4 regions of the Streptomyces sp. NPDC097595 genome follow, and region 4 is predicted to be linked to each of the others. Evidence: riboswitches for the same ligand, from Rfam matches in the RefSeq annotation. Region 4 holds a riboswitch; each other region holds the start of a gene.
The links. Region 4 has a riboswitch for thiamine pyrophosphate ahead of ACIQZN_RS01450 (purine-cytosine permease family protein). Riboswitches for the same ligand answer to the same signal wherever they lie in the genome.
Positions count from the first base shown of each region.

Region 1: another riboswitch for thiamine pyrophosphate. It lies ahead of thiO (glycine oxidase ThiO); the one in region 4 lies ahead of ACIQZN_RS01450 (purine-cytosine permease family protein).
Region 2: another riboswitch for thiamine pyrophosphate. It lies ahead of ACIQZN_RS04610 (thiamine ABC transporter substrate binding subunit); the one in region 4 lies ahead of ACIQZN_RS01450 (purine-cytosine permease family protein).
Region 3: another riboswitch for thiamine pyrophosphate. It lies ahead of thiC (phosphomethylpyrimidine synthase ThiC); the one in region 4 lies ahead of ACIQZN_RS01450 (purine-cytosine permease family protein).

Region 1 is NZ_JBIWCN010000006.1:277,705-281,893, reverse strand. Features, by position in the region: gene thiE (thiamine phosphate synthase) at 1-82, opposite strand, end outside; gene ACIQZN_RS12720 (Rv2175c family DNA-binding protein) at 180-545, opposite strand; gene ACIQZN_RS12715 (NAD(P)/FAD-dependent oxidoreductase) at 596-1,843, opposite strand; TPP riboswitch at 1,940-2,052, shown strand; gene thiO (glycine oxidase ThiO) at 2,050-3,225, shown strand; gene thiS (sulfur carrier protein ThiS) at 3,222-3,440, shown strand; gene ACIQZN_RS12700 (thiazole synthase) at 3,443-4,189, shown strand, end outside.
Region 2 is NZ_JBIWCN010000002.1:431,697-435,885, forward strand. Features, by position in the region: gene ACIQZN_RS04600 (hypothetical protein) at 1-70, opposite strand, end outside; gene rlmN (23S rRNA (adenine(2503)-C(2))-methyltransferase RlmN) at 191-1,297, shown strand; TPP riboswitch at 1,356-1,472, shown strand; gene ACIQZN_RS04610 (thiamine ABC transporter substrate binding subunit) at 1,557-2,660, shown strand; gene ACIQZN_RS04615 (ABC transporter permease) at 2,747-4,189, shown strand, end outside.
Region 3 is NZ_JBIWCN010000020.1:94,031-98,219, reverse strand. Features, by position in the region: gene ACIQZN_RS27535 (hypothetical protein) at 1-726, shown strand, start outside; gene thiC (phosphomethylpyrimidine synthase ThiC) at 783-2,576, opposite strand; TPP riboswitch at 2,569-2,702, opposite strand; gene ACIQZN_RS27525 (YibE/F family protein) at 2,773-4,095, shown strand; gene ACIQZN_RS27520 (SsgA family sporulation/cell division regulator) at 4,175-4,189, opposite strand, start outside.
Region 4 is NZ_JBIWCN010000001.1:328,023-332,211, reverse strand. Features, by position in the region: gene ACIQZN_RS01465 (hypothetical protein) at 1-218, shown strand, start outside; gene ACIQZN_RS01460 (NUDIX hydrolase) at 291-797, shown strand; gene ACIQZN_RS01455 (FBP domain-containing protein) at 848-1,342, shown strand; TPP riboswitch at 1,386-1,479, shown strand; gene ACIQZN_RS01450 (purine-cytosine permease family protein) at 1,470-2,852, shown strand; gene ACIQZN_RS01445 (helix-turn-helix domain-containing protein) at 2,961-3,875, opposite strand; gene ACIQZN_RS01440 (lipase family protein) at 4,102-4,189, opposite strand, start outside.

The DNA of each region.
Region 1 (4,189 bases), on a different contig from region 4:
CGGGCAGGTCCCCCTGGCGCCTGCGGGCGTCCGTGCACAGGTAGAGCCGGGCGTCGGACAGCTGGGTGCGAGGCGTGGACATGGTGCGGTTCCCCCCGGGGACGGTGGCGGCGGATCGGTGGTGCGGCGCGGGGAAGCGGGCCGCCCGCTCGCGCGGTGCGGCCCGCTTCCCGGTGCGGTCAGACGGCGAGCGCCTGGGCGCGGCGCTTCACCTCCGTGCCGCGATTCTCACTCAGTGCCTGCGCGGGCGTGCCCGGCAGGGACGGGTCGGGGGTGAAGAGCCATTCGAGCATCTCCTCGTCGGAGTAGCCGTCGTCCTTCAGGAGGGTCAGGGTCCCGGAGAGGCCCTTGACCACCTTGTCGCCGTCGATGAAGGCGGCGGGCACCTGAAGTGCCCGGTTCTCCCCACGGCGTACGGCGATGAGCTGGCCCTCCTTGACCAGCTGCCGCACACGCGTCACCTCGACATCGAGCATTTCCGCGATGTCGGGCAGGTAGAGCCAGGCAGGGACGAGTGCATCGGTCTTTGCGTCAATCTCGGTCACGGGACAAGCCTGCCATCCCGGACTGACAGCCGAAACCCGGACTCGGCTCTTCAGGGACGCGTGGACGGCCCGAGCGTCGCCGACTTCAGCGGTACGGAGGGGTCCCCGGCCCGGTCCGCGTCGAGCAGGGCACCCGCCTCGATGAGCCGGCGCCCCTGCGCCAGGTCGCGCGGGCGGCTCACCGCGAGCACCGCGACCAGGGCGCCGTCGCGCAGCCAGCACACCGACCAGGCGGGCCCGGCCGGGTCGCCGCGCCACAGCAGGGTGTCCGCGTCCGCGTGGTGCCCGGCGTACTGCACGAAGCGGCCGAACTGCTCGGACCAGAAGTAGGGCACGGGGTCGTACGGCGGGATGTCGGCGTCCTCCGCCGCGATGTGGGCGGCGGCGGTCCTGGGCCCCTGGAGGGCGTTGTCCCAGTGGTGGACGACCAGGCGGGTGCCGTAGCGGGCCGAGGGGAAGGAGGCGCAGTCGCCGACCGCGTACACATCGGGGAGCGAGGTGCGCAGCGCCGCGTCGGCGGTCACCGAGCCCTCGGGCCCGAGGGCGATGCCGGAGCCGGCGAGCCAGCCGGTGGCGGGGCGGGCGCCGATGCCGACGACGACCGCGCCGGCCGGGAGGGTCCGCCCGTCGGCGAGGACCACCGTGCCGGGCTCGACGCGGGCGACCCGGGCGCCGGTGAGGAGCCGGGCGCCGCTCTCTTCGTACCAGGCGGCCATCGGGGCGGCGACCTGGGCGGGCAGCGCTCCGGCCAGGGGGCGGTCGGCGGCCTCCACGACGGTGACCTCGCAGCCGGCGGCGCGGGCGGCGGTGGCGAACTCGGCGCCGATCCAGCCGGCGCCGACGACCACGACGGGGTGCCCGGCCTCCAGGACGGGCCGCAGCCGGGCCGCGTCGTCGAGGGTGCGCAGCAGATGGACGCCGGGGACGCCGTCGGAGCCGGGCAGGGCGACGGGTTCGGCGCCGGTGGCGAGGACCAGGACGTCGTAGGGGACCGGGCCCTCGGAGGTGTCGAGTTCGTGGGCGCCGGCGCGGACCCCGGTGACCTCGCAGCCCAGGCGCAGGGCGATGTCCAGCCCCTCGAAGTCGATGTCGAAGGCGGACTCCTCGGCCTTGCCCAGCAGCACCGCCTTGGACAGCGGGGGCCGGTCGTAGGGCTGGTGCGGTTCGGCGCCGATCAGGGTGACGGGGCCGGTGAAGCCCTGTTCCCGCAGGGCGACGGCGGTCTGCACGCCCGCCATGCCCGCGCCCGCGACGACGACCCGGCGTTCCGTCCGCTCTGCCCGCTGCTGCTCGCTCACCTGTCCACCTTACGTAGCTGACGAGCCATCAGGAAAGGGCGCCCCCTCCCCCGGCCCTCCCTACCCGGTCCGCCGGGCGGGGTTTAGGGTGGCCACCGTAAGACACGCGGGAGCCCGGACGCACCGGGCTGAGAGGGAGGCTGGGCGGCCTCCGACCGTACGAACCTGATCCGGGTCATGCCGGCGAAGGGAGGGGCTGGACGCCAATGCGCACCCATCCCACCGAAGGGTCCGACGTCCTCGTCATCGGGGGCGGCATCATCGGCCTGGTGACCGCCTGGCGGGCCGCGCGGCGCGGTCTGGCCGTCGCGCTCGCCGACCCCGAGCCGGGCGGCGGAGCGGCCCGGGTCGCGGCCGGAATGCTGGCCGCCGTCACCGAGCTGCACTACGGCGAGGAGACGCTGCTCGCGCTCAACCTCGCCTCCGCCCGGGACTATCCGGAGTTCACGGCCGAGCTGGAGGAGGCGAGCGGGCAGGACATCGGCTTCCGGGCCTGCGGCACCCTGGCCGTCGCGCTCGACGCCGACGACCGCGCCCACCTGCGCGAACTCCACGAGCTGCAACGCCGCTCGGGCCTGGACTCGGAGTGGCTGACCGGGCGCGAGTGCCGCCGCCTGGAACCGATGCTCGCCCCGGGCGTGCGCGGCGGCCTCCGGGTGGACGGCGACCACCAGGTCGATCCGCGCCGCCTCGCCGCCGCGCTGCTCACCGCCTGCGAACGGGCCGGAGTGGTCTTCCACCGCCGCCGTGCCGACCGCCTCTCCGTGGTCGCGGACCGGGCCGTGGGCGCCGTGCTCGACGACGGTACGGAGGTGGCCGCCGGCCAGGTCGTGCTCGCCGGGGGCAGCCTCAGCGGCCGGCTCGCCGGGGTCCCCGCCCACGTCCTGCCGCCGGTGCGCCCGGTCAAGGGCCAGGTGCTGCGCCTCACCGTGCCCCCGGCGTACGCCCCCTTCCTCTCGCGCACCGTGCGCGCGGTGGTCCGGGGCAGCCACGTCTATCTCGTACCGCGCGAGAACGGCGAGCTGGTCGTCGGCGCCACCACCGAGGAGATGGGCTGGGACACCACCGTCACGGCGGGCGGCGTCTACGAGCTGCTGCGCGACGCCCACGAGCTGGTGCCCGGCATCACCGAGCTGCCGCTCACCGAGACCCGCGCCGGTCTGCGCCCCGCCTCCCCCGACAACGCCCCGCTGCTCGGCCGCACCGCGCTGCCCGGCCTCCACCTCGCCACCGGCCACGGCCGCAACGGCGTGCTGCTCACCCCTGTCACCGGGGACGCCATGGCGTCGCTGCTGGCCGACGGCGAGCTGCCCGAGGCGGCCCGCCCCTTCTCCCCCGGCCGGTTCGCCCCGGTCCCCGCACCCCAGGAGCAGCCCGCATGACCGAGCCCACCCCGCTCACCGTGTCCGTGAACGGCGCCCCGGCCGCCGTCGCGCCGGGCACCACCCTGGAGGCCCTCGTCGCGACGCTGACCGACGCGACGGCGGGGGTGGCCGCCGCGCTCAACGAGACCGTGGTGCCGCGCGGCCAGTGGCCCGCCGCCGCGCTCGCCGACGGCGACCGGGTCGAGGTCCTGACCGCGGTCCAGGGAGGCTGACGATGTCCGACGACCTGTTCACCCTCGGCGGCAGCGAGTTCACCTCGCGGCTGATCATGGGCACCGGCGGGGCGCCCAGCCTCGACGTGCTGGAGCGGTCGCTGATCGCGTCCGGCACCGAGCTGACCACCGTCGCGATGCGCCGCCTCGACCCGACCGTGCAGGGCTCGGTGCTCTCCGTGCTGCGGAAGCTGTCCATCCGGGTGCTGCCGAACACCGCCGGCTGCTACACCGCCGGGGAGGCCGTGCTCACCGCCCGGCTGGCCCGGGAGGCGCTGGGCACGGACTGGGTGAAGCTGGAGGTGGTGGCCGACGAGCGGACGCTGCTGCCCGACCCGGTCGAGCTGCTGGACGCCGCCGAGATCCTGGTGGACGACGGCTTCACCGTGCTGCCGTACACCAACGACGACCCGGTCCTGGCCCGGAAGCTGGAGGACGTGGGGTGCGCGGCGGTCATGCCGCTCGGCTCCCCCATCGGCTCGGGCCTGGGCATCCGCAACCCGCACAACTTCCAGCTGATCACCGAGCGGGCCGGGGTCCCGGTGATCCTGGACGCCGGCGCCGGGACCGCCTCGGACGCGGCGCTCGCGATGGAGCTGGGGTGCTCCGCTGTGATGCTCGCCTCAGCGGTGACCCGGGCCCAGGAGCCGGAGCTGATGGCCGCCGCGATGCGGCACGCGGTGGAGGGCGGACGGCTCGCGTACCGGGCCGGGCGCATCCCGCGCCGCCACTTCGCGGAGGCGTCCTCG
Region 2 (4,189 bases), on a different contig from region 4:
CGCCGAGTCCGAAGACCACCAGGCCCTGCCCGATCAGGCTGTCGTTGAACCAGTGTTTGACGGTGTGCACGGCACCTACCTCCTGCGGCGGCTGCTGCGGAACTCCCTGTATTGACCCGGTTACCCCGTGAGCCGCCCCTCACCGCGACGCACCGGGACAGCTCCGCGCGTCTGCCACACTGGAAGAACCATGCCTAAGCCCGGAGAACTCACTTTCGTCGCGCCCCGCGGAGCCAAGAAGCCGCCGCGGCATCTCGCCGACCTCACGCCCGCCGAGCGCAGGGAGGCCGTCGCCGCGATCGGCGAGAAGCCGTTCCGCGCCCAGCAGCTCTCGCAGCACTACTTCGCGCGGTACGCGCACGACCCGGCCGAGTGGACCAACATCCCGGCCGGATCGCGGGACAAGCTCGCCGAAGCGATGTTCCCCGACCTGATGTCCGTCGTCCGGCACATCAGCTGCGACGACGACACCACCCGTAAGACCCTCTGGAAGCTGCACGACGGGACGCTGGTCGAGTCCGTCCTGATGCGCTACCCGGAGCGGGTCACGATGTGCATCTCCTCACAGGCCGGCTGCGGGATGAACTGCCCGTTCTGCGCGACCGGGCAGGCCGGTCTCGACCGCAATCTGTCGACCGCGGAGATCGTCCACCAGATCGTGGACGGCATGCGCGCGCTGCGCGACGGCGAGGTCCCGGGCGGGCCCGCCCGGCTCTCCAACATCGTGTTCATGGGCATGGGCGAGCCGCTGGCCAACTACAACCGCGTCGTCGGCGCGATCCGCCGGCTGACCGACCCCGAGCCCGACGGCCTCGGCCTCTCGCAGCGCGGGATCACCGTCTCCACCGTCGGCCTGGTGCCCGCGATGCTGCGGTTCGCCGACGAGGGGTTCAAGTGCCGCCTCGCGGTCTCGCTGCACGCCCCGGACGACGAGCTGCGCGACACCCTCGTGCCGGTCAACACCCGGTGGAAGGTGCGCGAGGTGCTGGACGCCGCGTGGGAGTACGCGGAGAAGTCGGGCCGCCGCATCTCCATCGAGTACGCCCTGATCCGCGACATCAACGACCAGGCGTGGCGCGGCGACCTGCTGGGCCGCCTCCTCAAGGGCAAGCGCGTCCACGTCAACCTGATCCCGCTCAACCCGACGCCCGGCTCCAAGTGGACCGCCTCGCGGCCCGAGGACGAGCGGGCGTTCGTGGAGGCCATCGCGAGCCACGGCGTCCCGGTCACCGTCCGCGACACCCGGGGCCAGGAGATCGACGGCGCCTGCGGGCAGCTGGCGGCCTCCGAGCGCTGAAAGCGGGCCCGGACCACGGCCGAAAACGGCCGTGTAGCCTGGGGCCGAAATCAACTTCATATTCCGACAGGGGAGCGCCACAGCGCTGAGAGTGCGGCACCAAGGACAGGTTGGCCGCAGACCCTCTGAACCTCGCCCGGGTCATTCCGGGTAGGAAGTTCGGACCTTACTCAAGCTGTTGCGCCCTGCCCGCTTCCGGCTCCGGCCGGTGTGCGGGCGGGGCCGCGTCTCTTCCTGGTCACTCCAGGAGGAATCACACATGAGCACCACCCAGAAGGCCGCGGTGGCGGCCGTCGCCGCCGCGCTCGGCGTCACCGCGCTGGCCGGCTGCGGAAGTTCCGACGACTCGGCTTCCGGTTCCGGTTCGACCAAGGGCACCGGCTCCAAGACCGTCACGCTGGTCAGCCACGACTCCTTCAACGCCTCCAAGGACGTCCTGAAGGAGTTCACCCGGGAGACCGGCTACACCGTCAAGGTCCTCAAGAGCGGGGACGCGGGCGCCGCCCTGAACCAGGAGATCCTGACCAAGGGCTCCCCGCGCGGCGACGTGTTCTTCGGCGTCGACAACACCCTGCTCTCGCGCGCCCTGGACAACGGCCTGTTCACCCCGTACGAGGCCAAGGGCCTGGACCGGGTCCCGGCCGATGTCCAGCTGGACGCGGACAAGCACCGGGTCACCCCGGTCGACACCGGTGACATCTGCGTCAACTACGACAAGAAGTACTTCGCCGACAAGAAGCTCGCGCCGCCGAAGACCTTCGCGGACCTGGCGAAGCCCGCGTACAAGGACCTGCTGGTCACCGAGAACGCCGCGACCTCCTCGCCCGGACTCGGCTTCCTCCTCGGCACCGTCTCCGCCTTCGGCGAGGACGGCTACCAGGACTACTGGAAGAAGCTGAAGGACAACGGCGTCAAGGTCGTGGACGGCTGGGAGCAGGCGTACAACGAGGAGTTCTCCGGCTCGGCCGGCGGCAGGAAGGCCAAGGCCGACCGCCCGCTCGTGGTCAGCTACGCCTCCAGCCCGCCCGTCGAGGTGCTTTACGCGGACCCGCAGCCGAAGACCGCCCCGACCGGGGTCGCCACCGGGACGTGCTTCCGCCAGATCGAGTTCGCCGGTCTGCTGGACGGCGCGAAGAACGAGGCGGGTGGCAAGGCCCTGCTGGACTTCCTCATCGGGAAGAAGTTCCAGGAGGACATGCCGCTCACCATGTTCGTCAGCCCGGTCGCGAAGGACGCGAAGGTGCCCGAGCTCTTCACCAAGTTCGGTGCCACCGCCGAGAAGCCGGCGACCGTCGCCCCGGACGCCATCGCCAAGAACCGTGAGCAGTGGGTCCAGTCATGGTCCTCGCTCGTAGTGAAGTAGCGAAGACTCCCGTACGCGGACCGGGCGCGCGCGGGAGATCCGCACGCGCCCGGGCCCGGCGCGGGACCGCGGTGCGGCTCGGCCTGATGGCCGTGCCCGTCGCGTTCTTCGCCGTGTTCTTCGCCTACCCGGTCGCCGCGATCGTGGGCCGGGGGCTCAAGGCGGACGGCGTCTGGCAGTTCGGCCGGTTCGGCGAGGTGCTGGCCCGGCCGGAGATCCTGGACGTCCTGTGGTTCACGCTGTGGCAGGCGCTCGCCTCGACCGCGCTGACCCTGCTGATCGCGCTGCCCGGCGCGTATGTCTTCGCCCGGTTCGAGTTTCCCGGCAAGCAGGTGCTGCGGGCCGTGGTCACGGTGCCGTTCGTGCTGCCGACCGTCGTCGTGGGCACCGCGTTCCTCGCGCTGCTCGGCCGCGGCGGGCTGCTGGACGAGCTGTGGGGCGTACGGCTCGACACCACTGTGTGGGCGATCCTGCTGGCGCACGTCTTCTTCAACTACGCGGTCGTCGTCCGCACCGTCGGCGGGCTCTGGGCGCAGCTCGACCCGCGCCAGGAGGAGGCCGCCCGGGTGCTGGGCGCGAGCCGGTTCACCGCCTGGCGCCGTGTCACGCTGCCCGCGCTCGCCCCGGCCGTGGCCGCCGCCGCGCTGATGGTTTTCCTCTTCACCTTCACCTCCTTCGGGGTCGTACAGATCCTCGGCGGTCCCGGATTCTCCACGCTGGAGGTGGAGATCTACCGGCAGACCGCGCAGCTGCTCGCCCTGCCCACGGCCGCGGTGCTGACGCTCGTGCAGTTCGCCGCCGTCGGCGCGATCCTCGCCGTGCACGCCTGGACCGTACGCCGCAGGGAGCGCGCGCTGAAGCTGGTCGACCCGGCGGTGACCGCGCGCAGGCCGCAGGGGGCCGGGCAGTGGACGCTGCTCGCCGGGGTCCTGCTGAGCGTGCTGCTGCTGGTCCTGCTGCCGCTCGCGGTACTCGTGGAACGCTCGCTCGGCGGTTCCGGTCTCGCCTACTACCGCGCGCTGACCTCGGCGGACGCCAACAGCGGTACGTTCCTGGTGGCGCCGATCGAGGCCATCGGCAACTCCCTGCGCTACGCCCTCGTCGCGACGCTGATCGCCCTCGTCGTCGGAGGGCTCGCCGCCGCCGCGCTGACCCGGCGGGCGGGCCGGCTCGTCCGGGGCTTCGACGCGCTGCTGATGCTGCCGCTCGGGGTCTCGGCGGTCACCGTCGGCTTCGGCTTCCTGATCACCCTGGACAAGCCGCCGCTGGACCTCCGTACCTCCTGGATCCTGGTGCCGCTCGCCCAGGCGCTGGTCGGGGTGCCCTTCGTCGTACGGACCATGCTGCCGGTCCTGCGCGCGGTGGACGCACGGCTGCGGGAGGCGGCGGCGGTGCTCGGGGCCTCGCCGCTGCGGGCCTGGCGCGAGGTGGACTTCCCGCTCGTACGGCGGGCTCTGCTGGTCGCCGCCGGGTTCGCGTTCGCCGTGTCGCTGGGCGAGTTCGGTGCGACCGTGTTCATCGCGCGGCCC
Region 3 (4,189 bases), on a different contig from region 4:
GAACGACCGGAACTGGCCGCCGTCGGCGAACGCCTCAACGCCGTCCAGCTGCGCACCATGGCGCTGGCGGCCGTCGCCCTGATCACTGCCACGGCCGCCGCGGAGTACGTGCAGTACGTGAAGGTCCGCGACGAAGCACGCGCCACCGCCCGGGACACGGCCTCCGGCGCAGCGCCGGACGGCCTCGGCCAGTCGGGGGCCGGCATAGGAGCGGTCGTCACCGTTCTGGCGCCAATGCTGGCGGGTACGGCGGCGGCCATATTCCTGCTGGTCGGCTACCTCCTGAAGATGCTGGAGCCGCCACCGGCGTTCGCCGGCCCCATGGTGGACGCCGGCTGGTTCTTCGCCGCCGTCACGGCCGCCGCCATCTTCGTCGCCGCCATCGGCCTGCTCATCGCCGCCCTGCGCAACGGCTCGACGTCCCTGTCCGCGCGGGAAGCCCGCGAACAGCTGCCCGACGACGTGGCCCGCGCCAAGGACGCCTGGCGGCAGGCGCTGCTGGAGCGGGGCATCGTGCCCTTCCTGCGCGACGCCCTCGCCGAGCCCGCCGCCGGTCCCGCGGTCCCCGCCCCGCACCGCCCGACGGGCCGCCTCCCCAAGATCGGCTACAGCAGGCCCGACTTCGCCGGCCCGGACGAGGGCCCGGCCGCGGCGCCCCGCCCCACGTACAGCAGCCCGGACTTCACCAGCCCCGACTTCGGCGGTCCCGAGCACGAACTGGACTGACCGCCACGGCTCCGGCACCAGGCGCCGGAGCCGTGCGCGACCGGTCCCGTAGCAGGTCAGTCGGCCAACGGCAGATAGACCCGGTTCCCGCCCGCCGCGAATTCACGCGACTTGCCGAGCATCCCCTCGGCGATCTCCTCGGCCGTCGCCTCCGCGCTCTCCGCGCCGCCGAACTGCTCGCTGATGCTGTGGCTGATCTTCATCGAACAGAACTTCGGACCGCACATCGAGCAGAAGTGCGCCGTCTTCGCGGGCTCGGCGGGCAGGGTCTCGTCGTGGAACTCCCGCGCCGTGTCCGGGTCGAGCGCCAGGTTGAACTGGTCCTCCCAGCGGAATTCGAACCGCGCGTCCGACAGCGCGTCGTCCCACTCCTGCGCCCCCGGGTGCCCCTTGGCCAGGTCGGCCGCGTGGGCCGCGATCTTGTACGTGATGACCCCGGTCTTCACATCGTCCCGGTTCGGCAGCCCCAGGTGCTCCTTGGGCGTCACGTAGCAGAGCATCGCCGTCCCCCACCAGGCGATCATCGCGGCCCCGATACCCGAGGTGATGTGGTCGTACGCCGGCGCGATGTCGGTGGTCAGCGGGCCGAGCGTGTAGAACGGCGCCTCCTCGCAGATCTCCTGCTGAAGGTCGATGTTCTCCTTGATCTTGTGCATCGGGACGTGTCCCGGCCCCTCGATCATGGTCTGCACGCCGAACCGCTTGGCGACCGTGTTCAGTTCGCCGAGCGTGCGCAGTTCGGCGAACTGGGCCTCGTCGTTGGCGTCCGCGATCGACCCGGGGCGCAGCCCGTCGCCCAGTGAGTACGTCACGTCGTACGCCGCGAGGATCTCGCAGAGCTCCTCGAATTGCTCGTACAGGAACGACTCCTTGTGGTGCGCCAGGCACCACGCCGCCATGATCGAGCCGCCCCGGGAGACGATGCCGGTCTTGCGCCGCGCGGTCAGCGGCACGTACGGCAGGCGTACGCCGGCGTGCACCGTCATGTAGTCCACGCCCTGCTCGGCCTGCTCGATGACGGTGTCCTTGTAGATCTCCCAGGTCAGTTCCTCCGCCCGCCCGTCGACCTTCTCAAGGGCCTGGTAGAGGGGGACGGTTCCGATCGGTACGGGTGAATTGCGAAGAACCCACTCACGGGTGGTGTGGATGTTGCGGCCGGTGGAAAGGTCCATGACCGTGTCCGCACCCCACCGGGTCGCCCACGTCATCTTGTCCACCTCCTCCTCGATGGAGGACGTCACCGCGGAGTTGCCGATGTTGGCATTGACCTTCACCAGGAACCGCTTTCCGATGATCATCGGCTCGGTCTCCGGGTGGTTGACGTTGGCGGGCAGCACCGCGCGACCGGCCGCGATCTCCTCGCGCACCACCTCCGCCGGCACGTTCTCGCGGACCGCGACGTACTCCATCTCCGGGGTGATCTCGCCCCTGCGGGCGTACGCGAGCTGGGTGACGGGCCGTCCGTCCCGGCTCCGCCGCGGGCGGCGCGGGCGGCCGGGGAACACCGCGTCCAGATTGCGCAGCCCGCCCCGTGGCGAGGTGTGCTTGAGCCCGTCGTCCTCGGGACGGGCGGGGCGGCCCGCGTACTCCTCGGTGTCGCTGCGGGCGATGATCCAGTTCTCCCGGAGCGGTGCGAGGCCGCGCCGGACGTCGGTCCCGACCGCGGGGTCGGTGTACGGCCCGGACGTGTCGTACAGCGTCACGTCCTTGCCGTTGGTCAGGTGCACCTGGCGGACCGGCACCCGGATGTCGGGGCGCGGCCCCTGGACGTATCCCTTGTGCCAGCCGATGGACTTCCCGGCCTCGTCGCCCTGATTGGAGGCAGGCGTGCGTGTGTCCGATGTGGTCATGAGACCTACTCCCTACGCCGGCATTACCCGGTAACAGGTTCGGCGGTCGGCGCAGCGTCTCCCGTACGGTCGTACGGCGGTCAGCGCCCTCTCAGCCCGGTGCTCCGAGCTCCCGCGTGTGCAAAGGTGCCACCACGCTAGCCCCCGGACGGGTGAGCTGAACAGAGGGCCCCTTCCTTCTTGCGATGATCGGCCGGTGACGCCCCCTCATCGCGACCCAGAACCGCAGGGCCATCAGCACACGCACAGCCATGGCCCGGCCGCACCCGTCTCCACCCATCTGCGCAAGGTGATCGCCGCCGTGCTGATCCCCTTCGCGGCCGCCGTACTCGTCGGCCTCGTGGCGCTCTGGCCGAATGGTGCGCCTGGGCACGAACGGACCGGTGTCGGTTTCGACCGGCAGACCCAGCAGGGAAAGGTGGTGAGCGTCGTCAAGGTCGACTGCAAGGACGTGAACGCCGCCCAGCTTCCCGTCAGCGGCGAGACCCAACCCCCCGAGGACGGACCGGCGTCCGGCGGCCGCTGCGAGAAGGCCACCGTCGAGGTCACCACCGGCCCCGACTCGGGGCGCCGGTTCGTCGAGGTCGTCCAGCCGGACGCGCCGAGGCAACTGCGGGAGGGCCAGGGGGTGGTGGTGGCGTACGCCCCCGACGCGCCCCATGACCTCCAGTACTCCGTGACGGACGTGAACCGGAAGTTCCCCCTGTATCTGCTGGCCGGGATCTTCGCCCTCGCGGTGGTGCTCGTGGGCAGGATGCGCGGGGTCATGGCCCTGGTGGCGCTCGCCCTGTCGTTCGCCGTACTGACCCTGTTCATCCTTCCGGCCATACTGCAGGGCTCGAATCCGCTGCTGGTGGCGGTCGTCGGGGCCGGAGCGATCATGCTGATCGCGCTCTACATCTGCCACGGGTTGACCGCCCGCACCTCCGTCGCCGTCATCGGCACCCTGATCTCACTGCTGCTGATCGGGCTGCTCGGCTCGCTCTTCATCGGCTGGGCGAGCCTGAGCGGGAACACCGACGACAACACCGGCCTCATCCACGGCCTGTATCCGCACATCGACATGAGCGGACTGCTGCTGGCCGGCGTCATCATCGGCTCCCTGGGAGTGCTCGACGACGTCACGGTCACCCAGACCTCGGCGGTCTGGGAGCTGCGCCAGGCGAACCCCACCATGACTGCGAAGCAGCTCTACCGGGCAGGGATCAGAATCGGCCGCGATCACATCGCCTCCGTGGTCAACACCCTGGTGCTCGCCTATGCGGGCGCCGCGCTGCCCCTCCTGCTGCTGTTCACGGTCGCGCAGAGCAGTGTGGGGACGGTCGCCAACAGCGAGCTGGTGGCGGAGGAGATCGTGCGCACTCTCGTCGGCTCGATCGGACTGGTCGCCTCCGTGCCGGTGACGACAGCGCTCGCGGCGCTGGTCGTCTCCGCGGACCGCACGGGGGTCGGCGCGGAAGCCGGGGCTTCGGCACCCGTGCGGAGCGGCAGGGGCCGGCGACGGCGGGCGAGGCCGTGACCGGAACACACAGCGTGATTCACCCGATCGGCAGGTGTCGTGTTCGAGTGGCAAGACGGCTCCCGAGCCGTAAACCACATCAGCCCGCGTTCTG
Region 4 (4,189 bases):
GACTGCTCTGGTTCGTCCGGGAGGCGTGGCCCTCGCCGTCGACCGGCACGTCGTTCGTCTCGGGCGAGCTGGGGCCCGGTCAGGGGCTGCGGCTGACCGTGGAGTCGGACCGAGTGGTGGTGTTCGGCGACGGGATGGAGGCGGACGCGCTGGAGCTGACGTGGGGGCAGAGCGTACGGCTCGGGGTCTCGGAGACCTCGCTGCGGCTGGCGGTATGACGGCGGTGGGCGGACGCGGCATCCCCGTAGGCTCCTCAACGCCCACCGTCCCGCCCCCTTCAGAGGAGCACCATGGCCGCCGAGAACCCCCTCGCCCCGTCCCGTAACACCCGGCCGCCCCAGGCCCAGGCCGCGCTGGGGGTCGGGGTGATCGTGCAGGACGCGCAGGGCCGGATCCTGCTCGGCCGGCACCACAGCGGCACCTGGGAGCTGCCCGGCGGCAAGGTCGACCCGGTGCCGGAGTCCGTCGCGGCGGCGGCCGTACGGGAACTGCGCGAGGAGACCGGGCTGACGGTCCCCGAGGACGAGGTCACCGTCTTCGCGATGCTGCACGACGCCCTCGGCGGGATCAACCGCGTGACGATGGCCGCCCTGGTGCGCGTGGACACCGGCACGGCGCGGGTGACCGAGCCGCACCTCATCAGCACCTGGGAGTGGACCACGCTCGACGCGCTCCCCTCGCCGCTCTTCGACCCGTCCGCGCAGATCCTCGCGACCTGGCGCCCGGACCTCGGCATCCCGCATCCGCCCGTGCACCGGCTCATCCTCGCACCCAATGAGCCCCAGGTGGTCCCCTAACTGAATTAATCGTTTGCCTAGGGGCCATAGGCAGAGTTAGCTTCGTGGGTATGAAGGCCCTGACCGAGCAGGACATCCGCTCATCGTTCGTGAATTGCTCCAAGGGGGAAGCCAAGCGTCTGCCGCTCCCCCGTGATTTCGAGGAGCTGCCGTGGGACGACCTCGACTTCCTCGGCTGGCGCGACCTGTCCGCGCCGGGACGCAGCTACATCGTCACCGAGCACGAGGGCGAGCCCGCCGGGATCTCGCTGCGCTTCCCGTCGCAGCAGCGCGGCTTCCTGCACCGGAGCATGTGCTCGCTCTGCCTGACCACGCACCCGGGCAGCGGGGTCTCCCTGATGACCGCCCGCAAGACCGGTCCGGCCGGGCGCGACGGCAATTCGGTCGGCCTGTACATGTGCACCGATCTGGCCTGCTCGCTGTATGTGCGCGGCAAGAAGAAGGTGGACTCCGGGGCCCGGTTCAAGGAGAGCCTGACCACGGAGGAGCAGATCGCGCGCACCGTCGACAACCTCCACGCGTTCGTGGCGAAGCTCTTCAGCTGACCCCTGCGAAGACATCGGACGGGCCGGCGCTATCCTGGCCGCCACACCGGACACGGGGTGCCCCGCACGGGGCTGAGATCACACCCGTCGAACCTGAACCAGTTAGCACTGGCGGAGGGATGTCTTCATGTCGTTGCCGTATGCCCAGGACGAGCGCGCCGCCTTCGGCGGGCGCATGCCCACCGCCCCCGGCGATCTGCGCATCGAGGCGAACGGGATAGCCCCGGTCCCCGCGGACCGCCGTTACGGCGGGGCGGGCCGGCTGTTCACCGTCTGGTTCGCGCCCAATCTGACCATGACCGGCGTCTTCACCGGCACCGTCGGCATCGCGCTCGGCCTGGACTTCGCGACCGCGCTCGCCGCCGTCGTGCTCGGCACCCTCGTCGGCGCCGCGCCCACCGCGTATCTGGGCACCTGGGGCAGTCGCACCGGATCGGGGCAACTTCCGCTCGCCCGGCTGGCGTTCGGGCCGGGCGTGGTGCTGCCGGGCGCCTTGCAATGGCTGTCGTCCATCGCCTGGGACGCCCTGATCGGCCTCTTCGGCGGGGACGCGCTGGCGCAGCTGTGCGGCTGGCCGTTCTGGCTGGGGGTCCTGGTCATGATGGCCGCGCAGGGTGCGCTCGGGGTGCTGGGTTACGAGGTGATCCACCGGCTCCAGACCGTGATGACGTTCGCCCTGGCCGCCGCCTTCGCGGTGCTCGCCACGAAGCTCCTGAACGGGGTGGACCCGGTGACCACCTCGGCCGTGCACGGCGCGGACCGGGCCGGGGCGTTCGTCCTGACCTGCACCATCGCCCTGAGCCTGGCGCTGTCCTGGGCGCCGTACGCGAGCGACTTCAGCCGCTATCTTCCGAGCGGGACGTCCCGGACGCGCATGTTCTGGTGCACGCTGGGCGGGATCAGCGCCTCCTTCGTGGCGGTCCAGACGATCGGGCTGTGGGGTGCGTCGGTCTTCACGGACCAGACCGCGCGCGGCATCGACTCACTGCTCGGCGGGGGCGCGCTCGGGGCGTTCGGGCTGCTGGCGGTGGCGCTGGCCGCGCTGTGCAGCAACGCGATGAACGACTACAGCGGTTCGCTCGCGTTGCAGACCATGGGGGTACGCCTGCCGCGTCCGGTGGCCGCGGCGCTCGCCGCCGCCCTGGGGTTCCCGCTGGTGCTGTGGATGCACGCGGCGGACACGACGGCCCGCTTCCAGAACGTGCTGCTGCTCGTCGGCTACTGGATCCCCGGCTTCGTGGCGATCGTGTCCGTGGACTGGCTGGTCCGCGCCCGGGCCCGGCGCGGCGCCCCCGTCGACCTCGCGGCCGAGCACGCCCGGTCGCGCCCGTGGTGGCCGGCGCTCGCCGCGTTCGCCGTGGCCTTCGCGGCGGCGGTCCCGTTCATGAGCACCGGCCTGTACGTGGGCCCGGTGGCCGAGGCGCTGCACGGGGCGGACCTGGCGTACGGGGTGGCGTTCCTCGTGGCGCTCGCGGTGTACGCGCCGCTGCGGATGCGCCGGGTCCGCTGACTCCCTCGCGGGGCTCCCGGAAACAAGCCGGGTTGCCCCCGTAGGTACCGAGGTCCCTTCAACGGGCCCGGGACCGGCGGCAGTCCGCCGGTCCCGGCGCCCCGTTCGTCAGGGCATCCTGGCCGTTCCGGTCGGCGCGCACTGCATCTGCTTCTCCGACGGGATCTCCCCGCACACGCTCATGGAGTCGAGCGGCGCCTCCTTGGAGACTCCGAGCATCTTGGTGTACGAGTCGTGCTCGAAGCGGATGAAGGCGTCCAGCTCCATCCCCCGGGCGTCCTTGATGATCACCTTGTCGCCGACGGCGCCGCCCTCGATCCGGCCCCAGACCGCCTGGCAGGCGGCGCTGTAACGGAGTTCGATCTGCATCCCGCGCAGATAGGTGCTCTTGGCGGTCTTGGCGTCCCACTGGCACTCCATGGCCTGGGGGTCGTTGCGCCAGCAGGTGGCCGACGTGCACTTGACCTTGATGTCGCCCGCGCCGGGCACGAGGTCCGCGCCCTGTCCGCTCGCCTTCTTGCTCTCGGTACGGGTCGTGGCGGCATCCGGGCCCTGGTCCGCTCCCGCGAGGTACGGGGAGAGCAGCCCGGTCGCCACCGAGCCCATCAGGGCGCCCGCCGCGATGTACCCGATCACCGCGCAGCGCCGCCGCCACGACACCCCGGGCCGCTCGCCCGGCGTCCGCGCCTCGGCGGCCGTGTCACCGGCGGCGGTGGGCGCGTCCGTGGCCCGGTCCCGCCCTGCCGCGACCGGCGCGCCGGCTCTGGCCAGCAGGTCGAGCAGCGGTTCCGGCGGGGTGCCCGCCACCGCCGCCAACTGCTCGACCGCCACGGGGGTCGGCAGCTGCTTGCCGTTGAGGAACCTCTCCCACGAGGATCGGCTGTAGTGCGTACGGTCGGCCAGCCCGCCGAAGCTGAGCTGAGCCCCCTCCTTGATCCTCCGCATCTCCGCGCCCAGTTGTGCGCGGGCCGCCGCCGTGGCATCCGGTGCCGGGTTCTTCCGATCCGACTTCGCGTTCGACATGCAAGACCCCCCTCGTCATGTGCGCCCGCGCGTCGTCTCCTCCCCCGGGTCCGACGCGGCGCGAGGGACACAATAGATCGGGTATGTGACAGCTCCGCGACAGCTCAAGTGCGTGGCGCGGCGCGGACGCGGGCCTGCCGGTCCCCCGGTCGGCGCCTCCTTCGGGGCACCCGTGAAGGTCTGCGCGGGTTGCCAGGAAAGGGTGCGCGCGATGCCAAGTTCCCGCTCACCGTCGCGGCCGGGCGAAGAGGCGGTCGATCCAGCGGGTGACGTCCGGCAGGGACGCCGACAGGACTCCGCGGTGGTCGGACCCG